Regions from separate parts of the Halomonas sp. C22 genome, predicted to be linked through region 1. Evidence: predicted binding sites of a transcription regulator. Region 1 holds the regulator's gene; each other region holds the start of a gene.

What was found. Region 1 encodes LexA, which represses DNA repair genes until DNA is damaged. Its sites were predicted from a motif close to TACTGTNTANNTANACAGTA; they were not measured.
Region 2: FEU76_RS08640 (S24 family peptidase) is a predicted target of LexA. The motif match lies at 1,031-1,050, and genes of this name have one in related genera.
Region 3: FEU76_RS13595 (LexA family protein) is a predicted target of LexA. The motif match lies at 1,003-1,022, and genes of this name have one in related genera.
Region 4: uvrD (DNA helicase II) is a predicted target of LexA. The motif match lies at 1,231-1,250, and genes of this name have one in related genera.

What each region holds. Positions count from the first base shown of each region.
Region 1 covers NZ_VBVC01000005.1:216,319-218,519, forward strand. The annotation lists gene purU (formyltetrahydrofolate deformylase) at 1-247, shown strand, start outside; gene FEU76_RS12085 (energy-coupling factor ABC transporter permease) at 271-942, shown strand; gene lexA (transcriptional repressor LexA) at 977-1,654, opposite strand; gene FEU76_RS12095 (TetR/AcrR family transcriptional regulator) at 1,879-2,201, shown strand, end outside.
Region 2 covers NZ_VBVC01000003.1:425,540-427,740, reverse strand. The annotation lists gene FEU76_RS08645 (IMPACT family protein) at 1-475, opposite strand, end outside; gene FEU76_RS08640 (S24 family peptidase) at 505-930, opposite strand; gene ccmA (cytochrome c biogenesis heme-transporting ATPase CcmA) at 1,191-1,811, shown strand; gene ccmB (heme exporter protein CcmB) at 1,858-2,201, shown strand, end outside.
Region 3 covers NZ_VBVC01000007.1:48,643-50,843, reverse strand. The annotation lists gene FEU76_RS13600 (alpha/beta fold hydrolase) at 1-702, opposite strand, end outside; gene FEU76_RS13595 (LexA family protein) at 1,045-1,488, shown strand; gene FEU76_RS13590 (Y-family DNA polymerase) at 1,485-2,201, shown strand, end outside.
Region 4 covers NZ_VBVC01000002.1:674,041-676,241, forward strand. The annotation lists gene FEU76_RS06505 (PA3496 family putative envelope integrity protein) at 1-78, opposite strand, end outside; gene hexR (transcriptional regulator HexR) at 332-1,186, shown strand; gene uvrD (DNA helicase II) at 1,302-2,201, shown strand, end outside.

The DNA of each region.
Region 1 (2,201 bases):
GCCTTACCACCAGGCTTACGAGCGTGGCGTCAAGCTGATCGGTGCCACCTGCCATTACGTGACCGAAGAGCTGGATGCGGGGCCCATCATCGAGCAGGATATCCATCGGGTAAGCCACTGCCATACGCCCACCGATCTGGTGCGCTTTGGCCGTGATGTGGAAAAAGCCGTGCTGGCCCGCGGCCTGCGCTGGCATCTGGAAGACCGCGTATTGATTCACGGTAACAAGACCGTCGTGTTCAGCTAACTCGCCCACCGGGGAGGGGCGCCATGTCCTTTGCACAAAGCGTGCTGGCCACCTGGGCACTGCTGGCTACCTGGCTGGTGTCGGCAGGTGCGCTGGGGTGGGTGCTTTGGCAGCGCCCCTGGCAGCCGCTGCTGGAAGATACCGGTTTGCAGCATCGCTGGATGGCCGCGACGCTTGCCGTGATGCTGATGTGGCAGCTGCGGGCCCAGGCGGTCGATTGGTTGACCCTGCATCTGGTGTTCACGGTGCTGATGACGCTGGTGTTCAAGGTGCCCCTGGCCTTGATCAGCAACTTGCTGCTCAACGTGGCGATGGTGGTGATCGGGCGCAATGCCTGGGAGCTGTTGGGGCCCAACGTGTTGGTGACGGGACTGGTGCCCGCCGTGATCACGGGGGTGGTATGGCGTATCGTGGATCGCCGCTTGCCGGACAACCTGATGGTGTTTCTGTTTGCCTGCGGTTTTTTCGGTGCTGCGCTGGCCACGCTAGGAGGCGGGCTGGCGGCCGTGGGGCTGATTCTGGTGGCGGGCACCGACCCTGAAGCGATTTATCTGGCTCAGGAGTATGCCCGCTTTTTACCCTTGCTGATGCCCTCGGAAGCCTTCATCACCGGCATGCTGCTGAGTATCTTGCTGGTCTACCACCCGCACTGGGTCGCCACGTTCAACGACCATCGTTACATAGATATGCAGTAGGCGGTGGCTTGGTCCAGTGCCCTGGCCCAGTATTTTAGCCCAGTGCCTGGCCGTTGCCGCCTCGGATGACGCCTACCCCGACGCCTTCGATATCCAGCTGTTGAGTTCTCAGGTCGATTTCGATGGGGGCGAAGTCTTCGTTCTCGGCGAGCAGCGTGACGTGATGCCCCTGGCGTTTAAAACGCTTGACCGTGACTTCGTCTTCCAGGCGCGCGACGACGATCTGACCGTCACGCACGCGGTCGGTACGATGCACCGCCAGCAGATCGCCTTCCAGAATGCCCACGTCCTTCATCGACAGGCCGCGAACTCGCAGCAGATAGTCGGCCTTGGGGGTGAAGTACTCTGCAGGGAGCGGGCAGTAACGGTCGATATGCTCCGCTGCCAGAATGGGACTGCCCGCCGCGACTTCGCCAATGACCGGCAGCCCGCTGGGCGTGGCATCGTTGGCGGCGCTGGCAGGCTCGGCTGCCGGGGGCGTGGCGTCGAGCGGCTCCTGGTTGGGCAGGCGTATGCCGCGGGACGTATTGCGAATGATGCGAATGGCACCTTTGCGCTCCAGAGCGCGCAGATGCTCTTCGGCGGCGTTGGGGGAACGAAAGCCCAGCGCCTTGGCGATTTCGGCGCGGGTAGGGGGGTAGCCAAGCTCGCCCATGGTCTTCACGATAAAATCATATACATGCTGCTGGCGTGCGGTGAGTGGGCGTGACATATCAGACTCCAAACAGTGAAAAGACAGTCGCTACATGTCCGTAAAATCAGTATGTGTTTAAGTATACAGTATGTTGCTCTGTCCAGTACATGATGAGTTGCAATCCGTACCGTGGCACGCAGCCTGAACCTTGAGCGGGATAATCGTTTGAGCCAGCAGGGGTAATGGCATACTATTCGCCAACGCGATCGCCATGTTTTAAACACCTGTTTTGGGAGGGCGCTATGGCCCAGTCGGATACGGTCACACGTATTTTGGATACGGCAGAGGTGCTCTTTGCAGAGCGGGGGTTTGCCGAGACATCACTGCGCAATATCACCAGCAAAGCGCGGGTCAACCTTGCTGCCGTCAATTATCACTTCGGGTCGAAGAAAGCGCTGATACAGGCGGTATTTGCCCGTTACCTAGACCCGTTCTCCGAACGCTTCCATACTGCGCTGGACGAGCTGGAAGCGCGCTACGAAGGCCAGGCCATTCCTCTGGAGGTGCTGCTGGAAACCATGGCCACTACCGTGCTGGCCGTGCCTGCCGAGCGGCATAGCCTGAA
Region 2 (2,201 bases), on a different contig from region 1:
CACACCAGGCTCGGGCCTGCGCTTCATGGGCGAAGCCTACGCGTAACCGATAGCTGTCGCGTTCGATCACTTCCCGAGTGGGCAGGGTTTCCAGCCCTGCATTGACGGCCTGGGCGTAGGCTCTGGCCAGGCCGCCGGTGCCCAGCTTGGTGCCGCCAAAGTAGCGAATCACCACGCAGCCCACTTCTCCTAACTGGCTGCCTTGCAGCGCCTGGAACATGGGCCGTCCCGCCGTGCCACCCGGCTCGCCGTCATCCGAAAAGCCAATGCGGGTCTGCTCCCCTGGTGGGCCGGCGATAAAGGCGGTGCAGTGGTGGCTGGCATTGGGGTGGGCCAGTCTGGCGGCCTGCAGCAAGGCGTCGAAGGCGCTGGGGCTGGGGGCGTGGCATAGCCAGGTCAGAAACTGGCTTTTCTCTACCTCGGTCTCGGTGGAGTGCCACGCCTCGGGGGCAATGTCGGGAACGTGGTAACGCAAGCAGGACTCCTGGCCAACATGAGCGCGAATCAGTGGTGCCGAGTCTGCCGGGTGTGGTGCGCCACGCCCATGACCATGCCCAGCACCTGAATGTCGCCATTATGCAGGAATAGCGCGGGCACCGCTGTATCTTCGGGGCACAAGTGCACCCCCAGGCGGGTAATCGATAAATGGCTCAAGGGAAGCTGGCGATCGTTGATGGTCAGGGTCGCCGTTTCCTGCTGGGTGTCGTGCTGATGCCGGTGGATAATGACCAGATCACCGTCGAAGAGCTGGCTGGCCTGCAGGCGGTCGCCGCGAATGCGCAGGGCATAAGTGTTGTGCCGGGTCACTTGACCGTCCTGGTTTGCCTGGCGGGGGTGAGGGTGAGGGGCAAGGCGCTGGCGCACGTTGGACGGTGGCAGCGGTTGAGAAGGTACGTGAGACGTTACCTGAGGGGCGAGGCAGATCGTCATTGTGTGTTCTCCCATGCAGCGCCTGTGCCAAGGCGGTCGAGTGAGTGAATGGACAAACGTGGCCTAATGGGTGTCTATTCATACAGTGGTTACAGTATAAGCCTGTTTTTGCATACAGTGCTAGTGCTGTTTGACGCGTCGCTTTTATGGCGAGAGCTTGAGCTGTGTCATGCTGCGACCCCTGGCCGCAGAGGGTGACTGGCGAGAAAGCGCCTTTCCGTGTAGAGTTCGACCCAAAATTAATGCGTCTGGAGAGTCTTTTGAGCCTGTGCCTGCAAGCCCGACAACTGGCCTGTGAACGCGATGATCGTTGGCTGTTTGAAGGACTTGACCTCGACATCAAGGGCGGCGAGATCGTCCGCATCGAAGGCCCCAACGGCAGTGGTAAAACCACGTTGTTGAAGATTCTCTCCGGCCAACTGACCGACTACCGTGGCGAGCTATTCTGGAACGGTGCCCCCATGCACCAGACCCGTGAACATTTTCTCGCAAACCTACTCTATCTAGGGCATGCCCCCGGTGTTAAAGCGGGTCTCACGCCGTTGGAAAATCTGGCGTGGTATCAAGCGCTCAATGGCGAAAAAGGCAGCGATAAACAGCGTGAACAAGCGCTGTTCGAGGTTGGTCTTGCGGGCTTTGAAGATGTCCCGGCAGGGCAGCTTTCCGCTGGTCAGCAGCGCCGTATTGCCCTGGCCAGGCTGACGCTGACGCCGCGCGCGCTATGGGTCCTGGATGAGCCTTTCACGGCGATTGACCGCCACGGTGTCATGGCGTTGGAAGCGCAGCTGGTCGCACATGCCCAGTCTGGCGGCTGTGTTCTGGTGACGACCCACCATGCACTGACCGAATCATCGGTGCTGAGACGTATTCAGCTGGGGTAAAAAGGAGTCAGCGTTGCAACGTTCATACGCCCTATCTTCACACGCCCTGTCGAGTGCTCCTGAGGTGGTCCTGCATACACCGCGGGGGGGGCTTGGAGTGGCCATTCATGCCACGCTCAAGCGCGACCTGACGCTGATGCTGCGGCGCAAGGGTGAGGTGCTCAATCCGCTGGTGTTTTTTGCACTGGTCATCACGCTGTTTCCCATTGGCATTTCGCCTGACCCTGTCTTGCTGGCCAGCATCGCGCCGGGACTGCTGTGGGTAGCGGCGTTGCTGGCGGCCCTGCTGTCGCTGGATAGCCTGTTTCGCAGCGATTACGAAGACGGCAGCCTGGAGCAGCTGCTGCTGGCCCCCCAGCCGCTGGCGGCGCTGGGGCTTGCCAAGGTGGC
Region 3 (2,201 bases), on a different contig from region 1:
GGGGGCTTGAATCTCTGCCAGTATGGCCAGCACCTGCTGTGGCGTCAGGCGGACCAGGGAAGGCTTCAGCAGGCGGCTGTCGGTGCGCATGGCGACCTTGCCATCCGCCGTGGCCTGGGTGTTACGCTCGACCAGCGGCCTGGCCGTGATGGCATCCAGCGGCGTCACGCCGCCTGCCACCCGGGCGGCAACGGCCTGTTCGATATCCGCATACCGGGGCGTGCGCGAAGCGACACGGCGGTGGGCGGTGAGGCCCTTGCGCAGCTGGCTGGCCGTCTCCTCTGCGGGCGTATTCAGTGCCCCCAGGCCATCCAGCAGCACCAGCCGTGCGACACGCTCGGGCAGCGCCGCTGCCAGCAGGCAGGAGACCGCCGCCCCCATCGAGTGCGCCAGCAACGTGGCCTGCTCGATCTCCAGCGCCTCCATGGCATCCAGCACATCGTGAAGGTAGTCCCACAGCGCATAGTCGCTGCCGAAGGGCGTATGGGCCGAGTGGCCGTGCCCGCGAAAATCGAGGGCAACGATACGAATGTTCAGTCGCTTGACCAACAAGGGGGCCAGCCGTGAGAAGCTCGCCGCGTTATCCAGCCAGCCGTGCAGGGCGACCCATACCGGGGCATCGTGGCGCCCCCAGCTCAGGGCCGCCAGGCGCCCATTGACCAACGACAGCGGCGTACTGCCGCTAAACTCGGAACCTTTCATCAGCCCTCTCTTCTTCACGAAAAACCATGCGCCGGATGACGCTTCGAGCACCAAACGTTACCATGCCTGGCGCAGCCTATGCGCTGCTTTCGAGCGGCCCATGGTGGGCCACCCTTGCCTATCTGCTGGAGACAACCCGATGAAACCTCGTCGCGACACCCGCGCTCGCAATCTCGTGTTCTGGATCACGGTCATCAGTGCGCTGGTGGTTGGCCTCTGGCTGGCCCGTTAGCCCCCGTACTCATACCTTCATCCCGGCACCTTGCATTTTTTTCCGCATAAATGAATACTGGCTACAAATACTGTATATAAACACACTATTCATTCGTGAGGAGCCCGACGATGCCGTCTCAACCCACTGCCGTTGCGACCGCCTTGCCGTTAACGCCCTTGCCTCTTCCGTTTGCCTCGCTGAGTGGTCGCGCGGGTTTTAGCGGCTTTCCTTCCCCCGCGCAGGATTACGAGCCACGCACGCTGGACCTCAACACCCGGCTGATCAAGCACCCGACACAGACGTTCTACCTGACCGCCCGCGGCGACAGCATGGAGGGGTGGGGCATCTTCGACGGCGACCTGCTGGTGGTAGACCGCAGCGTGCCGCCTAGGCTGGGCCACATCGTGGTCGCCCTGTTCGACCAGGAGCTGTTGATCAAGCGCTACGCGCTGTATCGCGGTGCGCCGCATTTGTGCTCGTCTCACCCGCACTACCCTCCGCTGCCGCTGGAAGAGGCCGAGTGCCAGCTATGGGGGGTAGTGCGCGCCGTCATTCATGAGTATTTGCCATGATCGGTCTGGTGGATGCCAACAACTTTTACGTTTCCTGCGAGCGGGTATTCCAGCCCACGCTGGAAGGCAAGGCCGTGGGCGTCATGTCCAACAACGACGGCTGCGTGATTGCGCGCTCTGCCGAGCTGAAAGCCATGGGCATTGCCATGGGGACGCCAGCGTTCCAGCTGGAAGGGCTGCGGCGTCGGGGCCAGATCCATTTGTGCTCCTCCAACTACGAGCTGTACGGCGACATGTCGGCGCGGTTGGCACAGCTGCTGCGCGAAGCCTGCCCAGAGGTCGCCCCCTACTCCATCGATGAGATGTTCATTTACCTGGATGGCTTCGATGACGCCCAGTGCCAGGCCATGGGCGTGGCGCTACGCCGCCGTGTTCGCCGTTACCTGGGGTTGCCCGTCTGCGTTGGGCTGGCGGCCACGCATACGCTGGCCAAGCTGGCCAATCACGTGGCCAAGCAGCAGCCCCACTATCAAGGGGTATGCCTGCTGGCTGCCCACACCGCCACCACCCAGGCACTGCTCAAACAGCTTCCGGTGAGCGAGGTATGGGGAGTCGGCCGACGGCTTGCCGAGCAGCTCGCCGTGAGCGGTATTCGTACCGCCTGGCAGCTGCGCGAGAGCGACCCCAAGCAGTTGCGCAAGCGCTTTTCGGTAGTGTTGGCGCGCACCGCCCTCGAGCTGCGCGGCACGCCCTGCCTGGAGATGAACGCCGTC
Region 4 (2,201 bases), on a different contig from region 1:
ATGCTCATCGACCTCCATACTCATGAATATATCGAGCAATTCGCTTTTTACCGAGGTCATTCGTTCGACGTTTCTCATAATCGACGCTCCTCCAGGTGAGTTGCCTACGTCCACCTGCATCCGTGACGACTGATTTTTAAATGATGCAGTGCGGCACGTCACTTCTTACTATAACCTACTTGACAAAATGATGACGATTCTTGAAGAAATGGGTTAACGCCTTTTAAACGGCAGTACTCTCGTGAAGGACGCTGCCCCCGATGCAACACTCAGGCATACTGTGGCCTCTTTATGGCCGCACAAGCACGATCAAGAATTTAAGGAGCTGAACGTGAGCCGCGCCCTGTTCGATGAAATGAGACGCCGCATGGAGCATTTCCGTCGCTCCGAACAAAAGGTCGCGCGGTTCGTGCTGCGCAACCCCGATGAAGTCATTCACATGCGCATCGTGGACCTGGCCACCGAAGCAAAGGTGAGCGAGCCTACGGTGGTGCGCTTCTGCCGTGCGCTGGGCTGCAACGGCTTTCAGGATTTCAAGCTGCAGCTGGCCCAGATGCTGGCCAGCGGAAGCCAGTTCGCGCAGTTCTCGATGAACGACAGCGACTCGGTGGCCGAATTCTCCCACAGCATTTTCGACTCCACCGTGGGCACGCTGCTGTCGGTGCGCGACCGGCTCGATAACGATGCGCTGGGCAAGGCCGTCAATGCACTGGCCATGGCCAATCGCGTCGAGTTCTACGGCTTTGGCGCCTCCGGCGCGGTGGCCTTCGATGCCCAGCACAAGTTTTTCCGCCTGCAGATCTCGACCTCTGCCTACGCCGACCCGCACATGCAGAACATGTCGGCGGTGACCCTGCAGGAGGGCGACGTGGTGGTCGCCATCTCGCAGACAGGCCGTACCCGGGCGCTGGTGGCCAGCGTTCGCCTGGCCCGCGAAGCAGGCGCTACAGTGATCGGCCTGTGTCCCAGCGAATCGCCGCTGGCCCAGGAGGTGAGCCTGCCGCTGTTCATCGACGTGCACGAAGACACCGAGATCTACACCCCGCTCAGCTCGCGTATTGCCCACCTGGTGCTGATCGACGTGCTGGCGGTGGGCGTGGCCAAGACCCGGGGCCCCAAACTGGCCGAGCAGCTGAAAGCGGTGAAGAAGAGCCTGACCACGCTGCGTTACCCGGAAGAGTCCTGAGCAACGGTTCAGAGAAAGAGTCCTGAGCCAGCGTCCTGAAGACACGCTGTATGCACAGCCAGTGTGCTGGCTGTGCTAGACTGGTCGCCCCTTTTTTGAACCGGCAGCGGCTTATATGGACGACGTCACGGCGATACTCGATCATCTCAACCCGGCCCAGCGGGAAGCCGTCAGTGCGCCCCAGGGCAACCTTCTGGTACTGGCCGGCGCCGGTTCCGGCAAAACGCGTGTGCTGGTCCACCGCATTGCCTGGCTGATGCAGGCCGAAGGGCTTTCCCCTTATGCCCTGCTGGCCGTCACGTTTACCAACAAGGCCGCCCGCGAGATGCGCACGCGTCTGGAAGCCTTGCTGGGCATCTCCATGCGCCATGTCTGGGTGGGTACCTTTCACTCGATCTCGCACCGGCTGCTGCGCACCCATTGGCAGGATGCTCGACTGCCCCAGCACTTTCAGATCATCGACTCCGATGACCAGCTGCGGCTGATCAAGCGGCTGCTGAAAGATTACTCGATTGACGATGAGCGCTTCCCGCCACGCCAGGTGCAGGGGTTCATTTCTGGTTGCAAGGAAGAGGGCCTGCGACCCCATCAAGTGAACGTCAATGGCGATGCGTACCTCGCTCAGATGGTCGAGCTCTACGAGCGCTACCAGTTCACCTGCGAGCGAGGCGGGCTGGTGGATTTCGGTGAGCTGCTGCTGCGCAGCCTGGAGCTGTTGCGCGACAACCCGCCGCTCCTGAACCACTATCGCGAGCGCTTTGGCCATGTGCTGGTGGACGAGTTTCAGGATACCAACACCCTTCAGTACGCCTGGCTCAAACTGCTCACCGGCCAGCAGACCCCGATGACCGCCGTGGGCGATGACGACCAGTCCATTTACGGCTGGCGGGGCGCCAAGGTCGAGAACATTCGCCGCTTCGAAGAAGAGTTTCCCAACACCCATACCGTGCGCCTGGAGCAGAACTACCGCTCCACCAGCGCGATTCTGGAAGCGGCCAATACGCTGATCAGCCAC